Regions from separate parts of the Lysobacter sp. Hz25 genome, predicted to be linked through region 2. Evidence: riboswitches for the same ligand, from Rfam matches in the RefSeq annotation. Region 2 holds a riboswitch; the other holds the start of a gene.
What was found. Region 2 has a riboswitch for glycine ahead of ACKN61_RS00820 (trimeric intracellular cation channel family protein). Riboswitches for the same ligand answer to the same signal wherever they lie in the genome.

Region 1: it holds a riboswitch for glycine, as region 2 does, so the genes downstream of both, gcvP (aminomethyl-transferring glycine dehydrogenase) here and ACKN61_RS00820 (trimeric intracellular cation channel family protein) in region 2, are expected to answer to the same signal.

Annotation. Positions count from the first base shown of each region.
Region 1 is NZ_CP175666.1:4,197,604-4,204,875, forward strand. Features, by position in the region: gene ACKN61_RS17210 (aromatic ring-hydroxylating oxygenase subunit alpha) at 1-53, shown strand, start outside; gene ACKN61_RS17215 (amino acid permease) at 58-1,338, shown strand; gene ACKN61_RS17220 (phosphocholine-specific phospholipase C) at 1,468-3,549, shown strand; gene ACKN61_RS17225 (multidrug effflux MFS transporter) at 3,828-5,021, opposite strand; gene ACKN61_RS17230 (VOC family protein) at 5,142-5,597, opposite strand; glycine riboswitch at 5,841-6,011, shown strand; gene gcvP (aminomethyl-transferring glycine dehydrogenase) at 6,051-7,272, shown strand, end outside.
Region 2 is NZ_CP175666.1:194,636-201,907, reverse strand. Features, by position in the region: gene ACKN61_RS00835 (DcaP family trimeric outer membrane transporter) at 1-88, shown strand, start outside; gene ACKN61_RS00830 (MFS transporter) at 171-1,835, shown strand; gene ACKN61_RS00825 (uracil-DNA glycosylase family protein) at 2,012-2,599, shown strand; gene ACKN61_RS00820 (trimeric intracellular cation channel family protein) at 2,627-3,232, opposite strand; glycine riboswitch at 3,394-3,500, opposite strand; gene ACKN61_RS00815 (ABC transporter ATP-binding protein) at 3,747-4,508, opposite strand; gene ACKN61_RS00810 (hypothetical protein) at 4,505-5,503, opposite strand; gene ACKN61_RS00805 (kanamycin nucleotidyltransferase C-terminal domain-containing protein) at 5,664-6,482, opposite strand; gene ACKN61_RS00800 (hypothetical protein) at 6,646-6,984, opposite strand; gene ACKN61_RS00795 (hypothetical protein) at 7,194-7,272, opposite strand, start outside.

The DNA of each region.
Region 1 (7,272 bases), 2.0 Mb from region 2:
CCTATCGCGCTGCCGGCCCGGCCGCGATTCCCGCCGCCTGGGTGGAGCGCTAGCCGCTTGCAGACCACGCCCGCGAGCGCACGCCCGCTGGGCCTGTGGACCGCGACGGCGCTGGTCGTCGGCAGCATGATCGGCAGCGGCGTGTTCCTGCTGCCGGCGGCGTTGGCGCCTTACGGCGGCGCCAGCCTGATCGGTTGGGCGATCACCTTGTGCGGGGCCTTGTTGCTCGCCTGGACCTTCGCCCGCATGGCGATGCGCTGGCCGCACAGCGGCGGGCCCTACACCTATGCGCATCGCGCCTTCGGCGACAGCGTCGGCTTCGTCGTCGCCTGGAGTTACTGGATCTCGATCTGGTGCGCCAACGCCGCCATCGCGGTGGCCTTCGCCGGCAGCCTCGGCGCGATTTCGCCGCAGCTGACCGCGACGCCCGCGCGTGCCGCAGCCTGCGCGTTGGCGGCGCTGTGGATCTGCGCCGGCGTGAACCTGGCCGGGGTACGCGAAGCCGGCCGCATGCAACTCGTCACCACCGCCCTGAAATTGTTGCCGCTGTTGTTGTTCGGCGCGGTCGCGCTGTGGTGGCTCGATCCCGGCACCGCGTTTCGCCCGTTCAATCCTGGCGGCGGTTCATTGCCGCAGGTGGCCAATGCGACCGCGGCGCTGACCTTGTGGGCGCTGCTCGGCCTGGAAGCGGCGACCGTGCCGGCCGACGCCATCGCCGCCCCCGAACGCAACGTGCCGCGCGCGACCGTGATCGGCACCCTGCTCGCCGGCATCGCCACCATCCTCGCCTGCACCGTGGTGCTCGGCCTGGTGCCGGCCGAAACGCTGCGCCAATCGCCCTCGCCGATGGCCGATGCCGCGGCCTCGATCTGGGGCCCGGCCGCGGGCCTCGCCCTCGCCTCGGTCTCGGCGGTGTCCTGCTTCGGCGCGCTCAACGGTTGGACCTTGTTGTCGGGGCAACTGCCGCTGGCGGCCGCGCGCGACCGCGTGTTTCCGGCGTTCTTCGCCCGCGTCGATGCGCGCGGCACGCCCAGGCTCGGCATCGTGATCGGCGCCGCCCTGGCCAGTGTCCTGGTGCTGTCGAACTACAGCCGCTCGCTGGTGCAGGTATTCACCTTCGCGATCCTGCTGTCGACCGCCGCGACCTTGCTGCCCTACGTCGCCGGCAGCGCCGCCTGGCTGCTGCGCGGCCAGGGCCGCAGCCGCATCGTCGCCGGCTTCGCCCTCGCCTTCAGCCTGTACGCGTTGTGGGGCATCGGCGCCGAGGCCTTGTCGTGGGGCGCGGTGCTGGTCGCCGCGGGTCTGCCGGTGCATCTGCTGTTGCGTCGGCGACGTTGAGGCGCACATTGAGTACCCGCGCACAGGACGCCGCGGCGGTACGGACCTGGTAACCGCGATGCCACGTTCGGCGAGCAGGCTGCCTAAGCGGCTGCCCACCGCTCCCCCGAACGACTGCACGGATTACCCATGACCGACCATCAACGCCGCGATTTCCTGCGCAGCGCCGCCGGCGCCACCGCCGCCGGACTCGCCCTCAACCTGTTCCCGCCGAGCATCCAGAAAGCGCTCGCGATCCCCGCCGCGCGCGTCACCGGCACCATCCACGACGTCAAGCACGTGGTGATCCTGATGCAGGAGAACCGCTCCTTCGATCACTACTTCGGAGCGATGCGCGGCGTGCGCGGCTTCGGCGACCGCTTTCCGATTCCGCTGCCGAACGGAAAACCGGTGTGGCATCAGCAGACCGCGCAAGGCCGCGAGATCCAGCCCTACCACCTCGACACCACGACCACGAGCGCGCAGCGCATCGGCGGCACGCCGCACACCTGGCCCGATTCGCAGGCGGCCTGGAACAACGGCCTGATGGACCGCTGGCTTCCGGCCAAGACCGAGCGCTCGCTCGGCTATTACCGCCAGGCCGACATCCCGTTCCAGTACGCGCTCGCCAATGCCTTCACCCTGTGCGATGCCTACCACTGCTCGCAGCAGACCGGCACCAACCCGAACCGCCTGTTCCACTGGACCGGCACCAACAACCCGGCCGCCGACCGCGGCGGCCCGGCGATCGTCAACACCTTCGACGACTACGGCCCGGCCAATGAAGGTTACTGGTGGACGACCTATCCCGAGCGCCTGGAACAGGCCGGGGTCAGTTGGAAGCTGTACCAGGACATGGACGACAATTTCACCGACAACCCGCTCGAAGGCTTCCGCCAGTTCCGCGCGGCGTTGCCGGGCTCGGCCTTGGCCGAGAAAGCGCTCAAGACCTGGACCCTCGACGACCTCGCCGCCGATGTGCGCAGCGGCCGCCTGCCGCAGGTGTCGTGGCTGGTCGCGCCGGCGAAGTACTCCGAGCATCCGGGGCCGTCGGCGCCGATCTGGGGCGCGGACTACACCGCGCGCGTGCTCGACGCGCTGACCGCCGACCCCGAGGTCTGGGCGCGCACGGTGCTCATCGTCAACTTCGACGAGAACGACGGTTTCTTCGACCACATCCCGCCGCCGGCGCCGCCCTCGCTCGACGGCCAGGGCGCTTACCTCGGCGGTTCCACCGTCGAGCTGCGCGGCGAACACCATCGCGCGCGCTCGGGCCCCTCGCACGGCACCTCCAACGACCCGCCGATCTATTACGACCGCCCCTACGGCCTCGGCCCGCGCGTGCCGACCTACGTGATCTCGCCGTGGAGCCGCGGCGGCTGGATCAATTCGCAGGTGTTCGACCACACCTCGGTGATCCGTTTCCTGGAACGCCGCTTCGGCGTCATGGAACCCAACATCAGCCCATGGCGGCGCGCGGTCTGCGGCGACCTCACCAGCGCCTTCAATTTCGTCGACCCCAACCGCGAACCGATCCCGGCCCTGCCCGACACCAGCAACGCCGACCGCATCGTCGCCGAACAAAGCCGCTTGCCGGCGCCGAAACCGCCGACGGTGGCGAGCGCGGCGCAACAGGAACGCGGCATCAAGCCCTCGCGCGCCCTGCCCTACGACCTGCAGGTCGGCGAACGCATCGATGCGGGCGCGCGGCGCGTGCGCCTGCAGTTCGGCAACACCGGCCGCGTCGCCGCGGTGTTCCATGTCTACGACCTGCTCGACCCGAACGCGATCCCGCGCCGCTACACCGTCGAGCCCGGCAAGTCCTTGCACGGCGAGTGGGCGCTCGACAGCGACGGCGCCCGCGCCTATGCCTTGCAGGTATTCGCACCGAACGGCTTCTTCCGCGAGTTCCGCGGCTCCCTGCACGGCGCCAACCCCTCGGCGACGACTGTGCCCGACCTGCGCCTGCGCCGCCGCAAACTGATCCTGGCCTTGCGCAACACCACCCACAAACCGGTGCGGCTGAGCATCGCCGATCAATACGGCCTGTACGAGACGCGCCTGGAACGGCTGGGCCCGGGCACGACCCGGCAGCGCCCGATCCGCCTGGACGAAAGCTACCAGTGGTACGACTTCGTGCTCACCGACGCCAACGACCCCGAGTATTACCGGCGCCTCGCCGGCCGCATCGAAACCGGCGCGCACGGCATCACCGATCCGGGCTTGATCTGAGCTCGGGTCGAATGATCAGTTGAGCGAAGGCATCGTCGCCGGCCTCTTCGGCGGCGATGCCGGGGCTTTCGGTGCTAGCCGCAGATAACGAGCCCACCTACCGCTTCCCCCCTTTGGAAAAGGGGGGTTAGGGGGGATTTGCTTTGGCTCTTGCTCTGGCTCGATCAACAGCAACAGCAAGTCCCCCCCCTTTTTCAAAGGGGGGAACAGCTCGCAAAAGGGAGCAACGAAGGAGGAACCGCTGGGGGAACAGCGACGGCGCTAAGCGCCACGATCGCTCACAACGACTCCTGCGGCTCCACCGCCGCGGCCTCGTCGCCCTGGCTCGGGCAGGCGGTCTTCGACACGCGCGCTTCCCATTGCCAGAACAACCAGGCGATCGCGGTCAGCGCCGAAGCCGCGACCGCCAGCGACACCGCGCTGGCGCTGATCAGCGGCGAGAGCACGCCGGCCATGATCGCGTTGACCACCAGACCGGAGAACGCCTGCAGGGACGAGGCCGAGCCGCGCTGGCGCGGGTACATGTCGAGGATCGACAGGGTCACGATCGGGAACACCAGGGCGATGCCGAACGCCGACACGCACATCGGCAACACCGCCCACGGGATCTGCGGATCGTCGGTCCACAGGTTGTAGCCCAGGTTCATGGCCACGCCGAGGAAGGAAAACACGAAGCCCCAGCGCACCAGGCGGTCGCCGCTGATCTTGCCGGCCGAGCGCCCCGACACGAACGAGCCGAGCACCATGCCGCCGATGGTCGGCACGAAGAACCAGCCGAACTGGCGTTCGTTGAGCTTGAGGATGTCGAGCACGAACGCCGGCGCCGAGGCGATGTACAAAAACAGCGCGGCGAAATTGAACGCGCCGGTCGCGGTCAGGCGCTGGAAGCGCGGGTTGAGGAAGATCGCGAAGTAATCGCGCAGCAGGCGCTTGGGCTTCAACGGCAGGCGCGCCTGCGGCGGATGCGTTTCCGGCAGCAGGAAGATGGTCGAGGCCAGCAACAGCAGCGAGAAGCCGACCAGGAACCAGAAGATCGCCGGCCAGTGCGCCCAGCCGAGGATCCAGCCGCCGATGATCGGCGCGATCGCCGGCGCCACGCCGAAGATCATCGTCACCTGGCTCATCAGGCGCTGGGCATCGTCGCCGTGCAGCACGTCGCGGATCACCGCGCGTCCGACGATCAGTCCGACACCCGCCGAAAGCCCCTGCACCGCGCGGAAGAACAGCAAGGTCGACAGGTCCGTCGACAGCGCGCAGCCCACCGACGCCAGCGTGAACACGCTGAGCCCGCCGATGATCACGCGGCGGCGCCCGATCGTGTCCGACAAGGGGCCGTGGACGATGCTCATGAGCGCATAGGCGATCAGATAGACGCTGATGGTCTGCTGCATCGCCAGTTTGTCGGCGCCCAGCTCGGCGCCCATGACCGGGAACGCCGGGAAGATCGTATCGATCGAGAACGGCCCGAACATCGCCAGGCCGCCGAGCAGCAAGGCCAGCCGGCGGATCGACAAGGTCTTCGTGGCCGGAGCAGGATCGGGTGCGGAGGTATTAATCGGAGATCACCAATCGGAGAGCGTCGGCTCGGGGCCTCAGCTGGGAGCGTGGGCAGTGTGGGTGTCGATCGGCACCTCGTCGGGCGGGCCCTTGAGTTCGACCACATTGCCTTCGGGATCGAACAGGTATTGCGACGGCCCCTCGCCTTCGGCGCCGTAGCGCGAGCCGAAGTCGCCGATGCGCACGCCGTGCGCCTGCAGGTGAGCGACGATCGCCTCGCGGTCGAAGGGCTCGGCGCGCAGGCACAGGTGATCCATATTGCGGGCCTCGGCCCCGGCCGGCGCGCCGCCGAGGCGGCCGAGCTTGCCCTCGACGTCGACCAGGTCGATCAGGGACAGGCCGGCGCGCAGCTGCACCAGGCCGATCGCGTCCTGGCGCCGTTCCAGCCGGCAACCCAGAACCTCGCAGTAGAAAGCGATCATCGCCTCGGTGTCGCGCACGCGCAGCACCACGTGATCGAGTTGCAGCAGTTGGAACGGGGGACGGTCCATGCAGGAAGCTCCGGGAGGGACCACGACCATGTTACGGCGAATCGGCCTTCCTGAACCGGGTCGCGGCGTCGAAACCCGGGATGAAGCCGGCTGCCGCCAGCCCCGGCAACGTCGCCCCGAAGCCGCCGCTGCGGCTATAATCGCGGCTTGAAACACCCGGTGGGAGAAGCGGCCCGGCCCCCCAGCCAGGCCCGCTGCCGAAGGCGCAACGCCCGTAATCGCTCAGGCCCCATACCGCCGCGTGTACAAAACTCTGGAGAGACCGCCTGCGTACGCTGAGACAGCGGGGCAGAACCGGCGCCGAAGGGGCACGAAGCGAGCGCGGACAGGAGCGGCCCCCGTGGCCATCCCTCCCCTAGCTGCCTGACCGCAGCACGCTTTTAAACTCTCAGGCAAAAGGACAGAGGGGCGCCTCGCGTGCGGCACCGCACGCTGCCTTCGGACGCCCCTGCCATGAGCCCAGCCGCCAACAGCGCAACTTCCTTGCGCGATCTCGAGCACCACGACGCCTTCATCGAGCGCCACATCGGCCCCAACGACGCCGAGATCGGCCACATGTTGGAGCAGGTCGGCTACGACTCGCTCGAAGCCCTGACCGACGCCATCGTCCCCGGCTCGATCAAGTCGACCCAGCCGCTGGCCCTGCCGGCCGCGATCAGCGAAGTCGAAGCGCTGGCCAAGATCCGCGCCATCGCCACCAAGAACCAGGTGTTCCGCAGCTTCATCGGCCGCGGCTACTACGGCACCCACACCCCGAACGTCATCCTGCGCAACATCCTCGAGAACCCGGCCTGGTACACGGCCTATACGCCCTACCAGGCGGAGATCTCGCAGGGCCGCATGGAGGCGCTGATCAACTTCCAGACCATGGTCGCCGACCTGACCGGGATGGAAATCGCCAACGCCTCGCTGCTCGACGAAGGCACCGCCGCCGCCGAGGCGATGACCCTGGCCAAGCGTTCGGCCAAGTCCAAGTCGGACACTTTCTTCGTCTCCAGGAACATCCACCCGCAGACCCTGGAAGTGCTGCGCACACGCGCCGAACCGCTGGCGATCGAACTGCACATCGGCGACGACGCCGAAGCGGCGACGGTCGACGCCTTCGGCGCCCTGCTGCAGTACCCGGACACCTTCGGCGCGGTCAAGGATTACCAGAGCGTCGCCGACGCCGTGCACGCGCGCGGCGGCATCGTCGCCGTGGCCAGCGACCTGCTCGCGCTGACCCTGCTGAAGGCACCGGGCGAATGGGGCGCCGACATCGTCGTCGGCAACACCCAGCGCTTCGGCGTGCCGTTCGGTTTCGGCGGCCCGCACGCCGGCTTCATGGCCTGCCGCGATGCCTATAAGCGCTCGATGCCGGGCCGTCTGATCGGCGTCTCGGTCGACACCGACGGCAAGCCGGCCTACCGTCTGACCCTGCAGACCCGCGAGCAGCACATCCGCCGCGAGAAGGCGACCAGCAACATCTGTACCGCTCAAGTGCTGCTTGCAGTGATGGCGAGCATGTATGCCGTCTACCACGGCCCCGATGGCCTGATCCGCATCGCCCGCCGCGTCCACCGCCAGGCCACGATCCTCGCCGCCGCACTCGGCAAGGCCGGCATCGCCGTCGGCAGCGGCTTCTTCGACACCCTGCACGTCAGCGGCGTCGACGCGAACGCGATCCACGCCAAGG
Region 2 (7,272 bases):
CGAGTACATCTGGGGCCAGCGCGAGATCGAAAGCGGCGACCGCGGCGAGATCAACCGCCTGCAGACCCACGTCAAGTACAGCTTCTGATCGGAAAGTCGCGACAGCAACATAGAAAGAATCGCCCCGGCGGGCCCCGGCCCGCTCCTCTCCACTGTTCGGGGGAACAGACATGTCCAGCATCGCCGCAAACTCAGCGCCGCACACCGCGCCGCTGACCAAGGACCACAAGAAGGTCATCTTCGCCTCCAGCCTCGGCACCGTGTTCGAGTGGTACGACTTCTACCTCTACGGTTCGCTCGCCGTGATCATCGGCAAGCAGTTCTTCGGCGGTTTGAACGAGACCAGCCAGTTCATCTTCGCCCTGCTCGCCTTCGCCGCCGGTTTCGCGGTGCGGCCGTTCGGCGCGCTGGTGTTCGGCCGCCTCGGCGACATGATCGGACGCAAGTACACCTTCCTGGTCACCATCGTGATCATGGGCCTGGCGACCTTCCTGGTCGGCATCCTGCCCAGTTACGCCACCCTGGGCATCGCCGCGCCGGTCATCCTGATCACCTTGCGGTTGTTGCAGGGCCTGGCGCTCGGCGGCGAGTACGGCGGCGCGGCGACCTACGTCGCCGAGCACGCGCCCAACGGCAAGCGCGGCTTGTACACCAGCTTCATCCAGACCACCGCGACGCTCGGTCTGTTCCTGTCGCTGCTGGTGATCTGGGCCTGCCGCAATTACCTGGGCAAGGAAGATTTCGAGTCCTGGGGCTGGCGCATCCCGTTCTGGTTCTCGGTGATCCTGCTCGGCGTGTCGGTGTGGATCCGCATGCAATTGGCCGAATCGCCGCTGTTCCAGCAGATGAAGGCCGAAGGCAAGACCTCCAAGGCGCCGATCACCGAGAGCTTCTTCTCCAAGAACGGCAAGATCGCCCTGTTCGCCCTGCTCGGCGCCACCGCCGGCCAGGCCGTGGTCTGGTACGGCGGCCAGTTCTACTCGCTGTTCTTCCTCACCAAGACCCTCGGCATGGACCCGAACCAGGCCGATATCTTCATCGCGATCGCCCTGGCCCTGGCCACCGGCGGCTTCATCTTTTTCGGCTGGCTGTCGGACAAGATCGGCCGCAAGAAGATCGTGCTGGCCGGCTGCCTGATCGCGGTGTTCACCTACTTCCCGGTGTTCAAGGCGCTCACCCATAACGTCAACCCGGCCCTGGAAGCCGCGGTCGCCGCCTCGCCGGTCACCGTCACCGCCGATCCGGAGCGCTGCGCGTTCCAGTTCGACCCGGTCGGCAAGGCGACCTTCAAGCAGTCCTGCGACATCATCAAGTCGGCGCTGGCCAAGAAGGGCATTCCCTACGTCAACGCGGCCGGCCCGGCCGGCAGCGTCGCCACGGTCAGCATCGGCGGCGCCAGCCTGAGCAGCTTCGAAGGCGAATCGCTCGACGGCGCCACCTTCAAGACGCAGTCGGAAGCCTTCGGCAAGCAACTGACCGAAGCGCTGCAGACCGCGGGCTATCCGGCCAAGGCCGACCCGGCGCAGATCAACAAGCCGATGGTGATCGCGCTGCTGACCTTCCTGGTGCTGCTGGTGACGATGGTCTACGGCCCGATCGCCGCCTGGCTGGTCGAGTTGTTCCCGACCCGCATCCGCTACACCTCGATGTCGCTGCCGTACCACATCGGCAACGGCTGGTTCGGCGGCTTCCTGCCGTTCACCGCGTTCGCCATCGTCGCCGCCACCGGCAACATCTACAGCGGCCTGTGGTATCCGATCATCGTCGCCGCCATGACGGTGGTGATCGGCGCCTTGTTCCTGCCGGAAACCAAGGACCGCGACATCACCGTATAACCTCTCCGCCTGCTAGCGCTGCAACGACGACGCCGGCCTCGCGCCGGCGTCGTCTTTTGCGCTGCCGCCCGGCCCCGCGGATTCGCGGCTTGACAGGGTTTTGCGCCGCGACCAACACTCGGCCGCGGCTTGCACGCGCAAACCCGCCCGCCGCCTTCTTGTCGGAACCGATGCCGATGGAATCCCTTGCCGCCCTGCTCGCCGACGTTCGCGCGTGCAGGCTGTGCGCCGCGCATCTGCCCGATGGCCCGCGGCCGGTGCTGCAGATGAGCGCGCAGTCGCGCATCCTGATCGCCGGACAGGCGCCCGGCCGTAAGGTGCACGCGAGCGGCCTGCCCTTCGACGATGCCAGCGGCGAACGCCTGCGCGCCTGGCTCGGCCTGGATCGCGAACGTTTCTACGACGCTGGCCAGGTGGCGATCCTGCCGATGGGCTTCTGCTATCCGGGCACCGCGAAGTCCGGCGACCTGCCGCCGCGCCCCGAGTGCGCGCCGGCCTGGCGCCGGCGTCTGCTGGCGCAGTTCCAACGGCTGCGCCTGACCCTGGTCATCGGCCAGTACGCGCAGGCCTATCACCTGCCCGACGCCGGCGACACCTTGACCGCCGCGGTCGCATCCTGGCGCGAGCGCTGGCCGCATACGGTGGCGCTGCCGCATCCGAGCCCGCGCAACAATCTCTGGCTCAAACGCAACCCCTGGTTCGAACGCGAGCTGGTGCCGGCCCTCCGCGAACGGGTCGCGCAGGCGCTGTCCGAAGACGCTTGAGCGAGCTCCGCAGCACAGCACCGACGCTCACTGGTAAACGAACTTCGGCATCTCCCACTCGTAGCGGATCGCCAACAGGCGGAAGGAGAAGCCGCCGCCGAGACAGAGCAGCACGGCCAGGTTCTCGGCGACGCCGAAGCGCAGCATCGCCAGATAGGCCACGCCGGTCAGTAGCGAGATCACCGCGTACAACTCGCGCTGGAACACCAGCGGGATCTCGTTGCACAGCACGTCGCGCAACACGCCGCCGAACGCGCCGGTCAACATGCCGGCGATGACGACGATGGCCGGCGCGTGCCCGCCTTCGCGCGCCACCGAACAGCCGATCAGGGTGAAGGCGATCAGGCCGAGCGCGTCCAGCCAGAGGAAGGCGCGGCGCAAACGGTGCAGTCTCTTGGCCAGGAAGGTCGCGGCGATCGCCGCGCCGATGGTGTAGCCCAGGTACTCGGGATGCCGCACCCAGCCGAGCGGGTAGTGACCGAGCACGATGTCGCGCAGCGAGCCGCCGCCGAGCGCGGTGACGCTGGCGATGATGACGACGCCGAACAGGTCCATGCGCCGCTTGCCGGCGGCGAGCGCGCCGGTCATGGCTTCGGCGCTGATGGCGATGAGATAGATCAGTTGCAATAACACGGCGGTTCTCCGTCGGACGGGCACGAATGAACCGCGGCCGGGCACGAAGACGCGAACGCGCCGCTGCGATGAGGACGCAGCGGCCGGGCGGCACGGCAAGCGCAGGCGCGGCCGTGAGCCGCATGCGCTTGCCTGTCTCCGTGGCCCGAAGGCCGCGATGCCGCTCCCGCTGTCCTTTTACCTGAGAGTTTGGGCGGCGCGCTGTCGCGACAGCGGCCGCTTGCCCCTTCGGTGGGCCGCGTCGCGGCCTCTCTCCAGATCGGCGTGTTCGTTGCAGTGTTCCGGCCGATGAAGGGCCGAGCCTGAGCGATTATGGGAGCCTGCGCCTTCGGCGGGCAGCGGCCTTCGGCCGGCGCCACTCTTCAGCAACGGGGGCATGGTAGCAGCCCATCCCGATTCAATGAGCCGCTTCGTCATGTCCGTGTAGGAGCGGCGTGAGCCGCGACCGTGCATGGACGGCGACGACGCCCCCCCTGCCCTCCCTCTCCAAAGCGGGGACTCGTCTCGGCGGTATTCAGCGACCGACCTGACCTGCACGCTCCGGCCGCTCGGCCGCCAAGGCCTCGACCATCGACTGCTCCAGCGACCGCTGCGGGTCGGCGCGGATCGCATCGAGCTCGCCGGCCGGCCAGTCGCGGCGCAGGCGCCCGTCCATCAGCAACAGCGCGCGGCTGATGAAGCGCTCGGCGACGTCGAGCGAATGGGTCGCCAGCAACACGGCGGTGCCGCGCTCGTGAGCGAGCTGCTGCAGATGGCGCTTGAGCGCGTAGGCGCTGAGTGGGTCGAGGCCGTTGAGCGGTTCGTCGAGCACCAGCAAGGGCGGCTCGCCGAGCAGGCCGAGCGCGATCGCCAGTTTCTGGCGAGTGCCGAGCGAGTACTGGCCGATGCGGCGATCCAGCATCGGCGCCAGCGCCAGGGTCTCGGCGAGGGCCAGCGTCGGCGCGGGAATTTCGCTGAGCTCGCGCGTACCGGCGAACAGACGCAGGCATTCGCGACCGGTCAACAACGGCGGCAGGCGCGCCGGGTCGACCGCGAAGCCGAGCAGGCGCCGCGCCTGCAGCGGTGCGCGGGCGAGGTCGTGGCCGCCGATCAACACGCGCCCCGCGCTCGCCCGCTGCAGCCCGGCCAGGCAATGCAGCAGGGTGGTCTTGCCGGAACCGTTCGGACCGATCAGCGCGGCGAATTCGCCAGCCTGCAAGCGCAGATCGATGCCGTGCAGCACCGCGTGCTCGTCGTAGCGGTGCTGCAGGCCATCGAGTTCGAGCAGGACGGTCATCGCGACAAAGGCCGGTGAAGGAGCGGACGCAGCGCAAGCAGCGCTGGCGATGAAAGGACGAGCAGGATCGCGAGCAATACCGGCGCGGCACGCCAGGTCAGCGACAACAACGCGGCGCCGACGCCCGCGAATGCCAGGGCGCAGAGCAAGGCGAAGGCCGGATACCGCCAGGCCGCCTGCGCCAGCCGGTGCGGCGCGCGCGGCGTGCTCGCCAGCAAGGCGTCGGCATCGAGCGTCGCGGCGACGCAGGCCTGCAGGATCAGACTGAACCAGGCCAGCGCGATGGCGATCAGCAACACACCGATACCGCTGCTCGCACCGGTCGAACTCGGCAGGCCGAACAGCACCGCGCCGATCATCCAGGCGTGGCCGCCGCGGCGCCAGCGCAACACGCCTTCGCGCCGTTGCCAGTCGCTGAGGTGCGGCAACCGCGCATCGTCGAGCCAGGCCAGGCCGAACACCGGCAGGCGCGCGCCTTCGCGCAAACGCTGCGCCGGATGGCGACGATGGCGCAGGGCCGCGAACAGACCCAGCACGGCGCCGAGCGCGAGCCCGCCGTCGACGACCCAGTACGCGGCGCGCAGGCTCGCGCGGTCGCCACCGCAGGCGGCGAGCACGGTCGCCGCGAATGCCATCGCCGCCAGCGTCGCCAGGCCGGCCAGCAAGACCAGGCTGCGCGTGGCCCGCGACGGCTCGATCGGCGCCGCCGCCCACCAACCCAGGCGCAGGTACTCATCGAGCGCGATCAAGCGTCCGCGCGCAACCGCATACGCCGTAGCCATGGCGAGCAGACCGAACGGCAGCGGCAAGCCTGCGATCAGGCGCGGCAGGGCCTCGGCCAGGGCCGCGGCATCGCCGCCCCAGCCAAGCAACAACAACGGCAAGACGATCGCCGCGGCGGCCGCCGCCGACAGGGTCCGTCCGCGTCGCCATGCGCCGCCGCGCGCGGCGACGAGGCGCGCTTCGGCGAACCAGGGATGCAGCATTCGGCCCATCGCAGGAGGTCCTCGGCGATCGATCGGGAAACCGGAATCGGCGTTGTCGACGGCACTGCGCAGGACCCGGCGGCGACGCGCGGCGCGCTCGTGCGGGCACGCCGGTTACGCCCCCGCAGCGGTCCCGTCGACGATGCGGACTGTACCGGATCGGCGCCGCTCAGCGCTCCGACGCCGCGCAGCGCAGTTCCAGCGCCTCGTTCAAGGATGCGGCGTGCGCCCATTCCTCCAGGCCGGTCCAGACCCGCTCCACGGCCATGCTCAGCACCACTTCGTCGCGCAGATCGCCCTGGCCCACCAGGCCGAACAATTGCGCTGCGCCGTCCGGCCCGGGCAGGTCGGCGGCCTCGTCGAACATGGTCCCGCTCGATGCGAACACGTGTCGCTCGGCCAGGCCGATCAGGCAGGCCAGGTGCTGGGCGAACTCGCAGGCGAGCAGGGACAGCGGTTTGCGCGCATAGCGATTGCGCAGCTTGCCGACCAGTTCGTACAGCTCGCCGACCACGATTTCGGCCAAGGCCGCGTCCACCGCCTCATCGTTCGGATGCGCGGCGAGCGAGCGCAAGGTCTCGACCAGGGCGCCGTGGTCGGGCGCGATCCACAGCGCGCGCGCATGCACGAACTGGCCGTGGCTGAGCGCCCAGCCTTCGTCGACTTCGCGCGCATAGGCCTCGATGGCGGTGCGCGACATCAGGTTGAGCTCGGCCTTGCCGCGACCGTGCACCCATTCCAGGGTTTCGTCGTAGTCGGCGCCGAGGGCGTCGTCGTCGAGCACCGCCCACAGTTCGATGTCCGAGTACGGGCCGTCGCCGTCGCGCGCGGTCGAGCCGTACATGGCGACCGCGAGCAGGCGCTCGCCATGGACCTGACGCAGTCGTTCGACGATCAGTTCGGCCAGTTCGCGGCGTTGTTCGGAAGTGACCGATTGGGGGCCGGCGAACAGCGTATCGAGTTCGCCGCGGGGCAGTGCGTAATTCATCGCGACTAGGTATCACGCGCGGCGCAGCGGCGGCAATTGCGCAATCCGGGCAATGCGACGGGCTGCGGAGAATTCGCCGGATGCGCATCGCGCAACGCGCCGGAAACGCGACGCCCGTGGCCTTAGCGTTCGCCTCGGCCGAGCGAGCCGTTCAGGCCGGCGATCACTGCGGGGGCGAGGCCAGTTCGCGCGCGTCGAGCCAGCCGTCGCGGTTGCGATCCTGTTTGCCGAAACGCTCGGCCAGGGTCAGGCGATGCTGCTCGCGCGACAGCGCGGCGCGCGCGCCGCGCCCGCTCGCGGGCTGCTCCTGCGCATCCAACTGGCCGTCGCGGTTGGCGTCCATCGCGTCGAAGGCGTAACTGAGCCAGTCCTGGTACTCGAGCAGCGAGATCTTGCCGTCCTGGTCGCCGTCCATGCGCGACAAATAGTCGCCGGTCGAGGCGACTTGCTGGGCCGCGCAGACCAACGGAACACAGAACGCGATCGCAATCAGTCGGCGCATGCACGGGAACCGGGTGGCGCCGGGAACGGCGGCTTTGCCGCGCAGCCTGACGCGGGCGGCAGCGCCAGGCAAGTCCGGGCCGCGGATCGCGGGATCCCGCGCCGCCGGCTCGGCCGACCAGGGTTGCCGGCGGCGCGCGCAGGCGACGCCGGCAACACGGGTGCGCACGGCGCAAGGCCGGTCACGCACGGATCATCGACCGCCTCGGATCAGGAATCGTCCATGCAGCAGGCGAAGCGATTGCCGCCGAACTGGCAGCCGGCCTTGGGCGCGCAGCCCTCGGCGTAC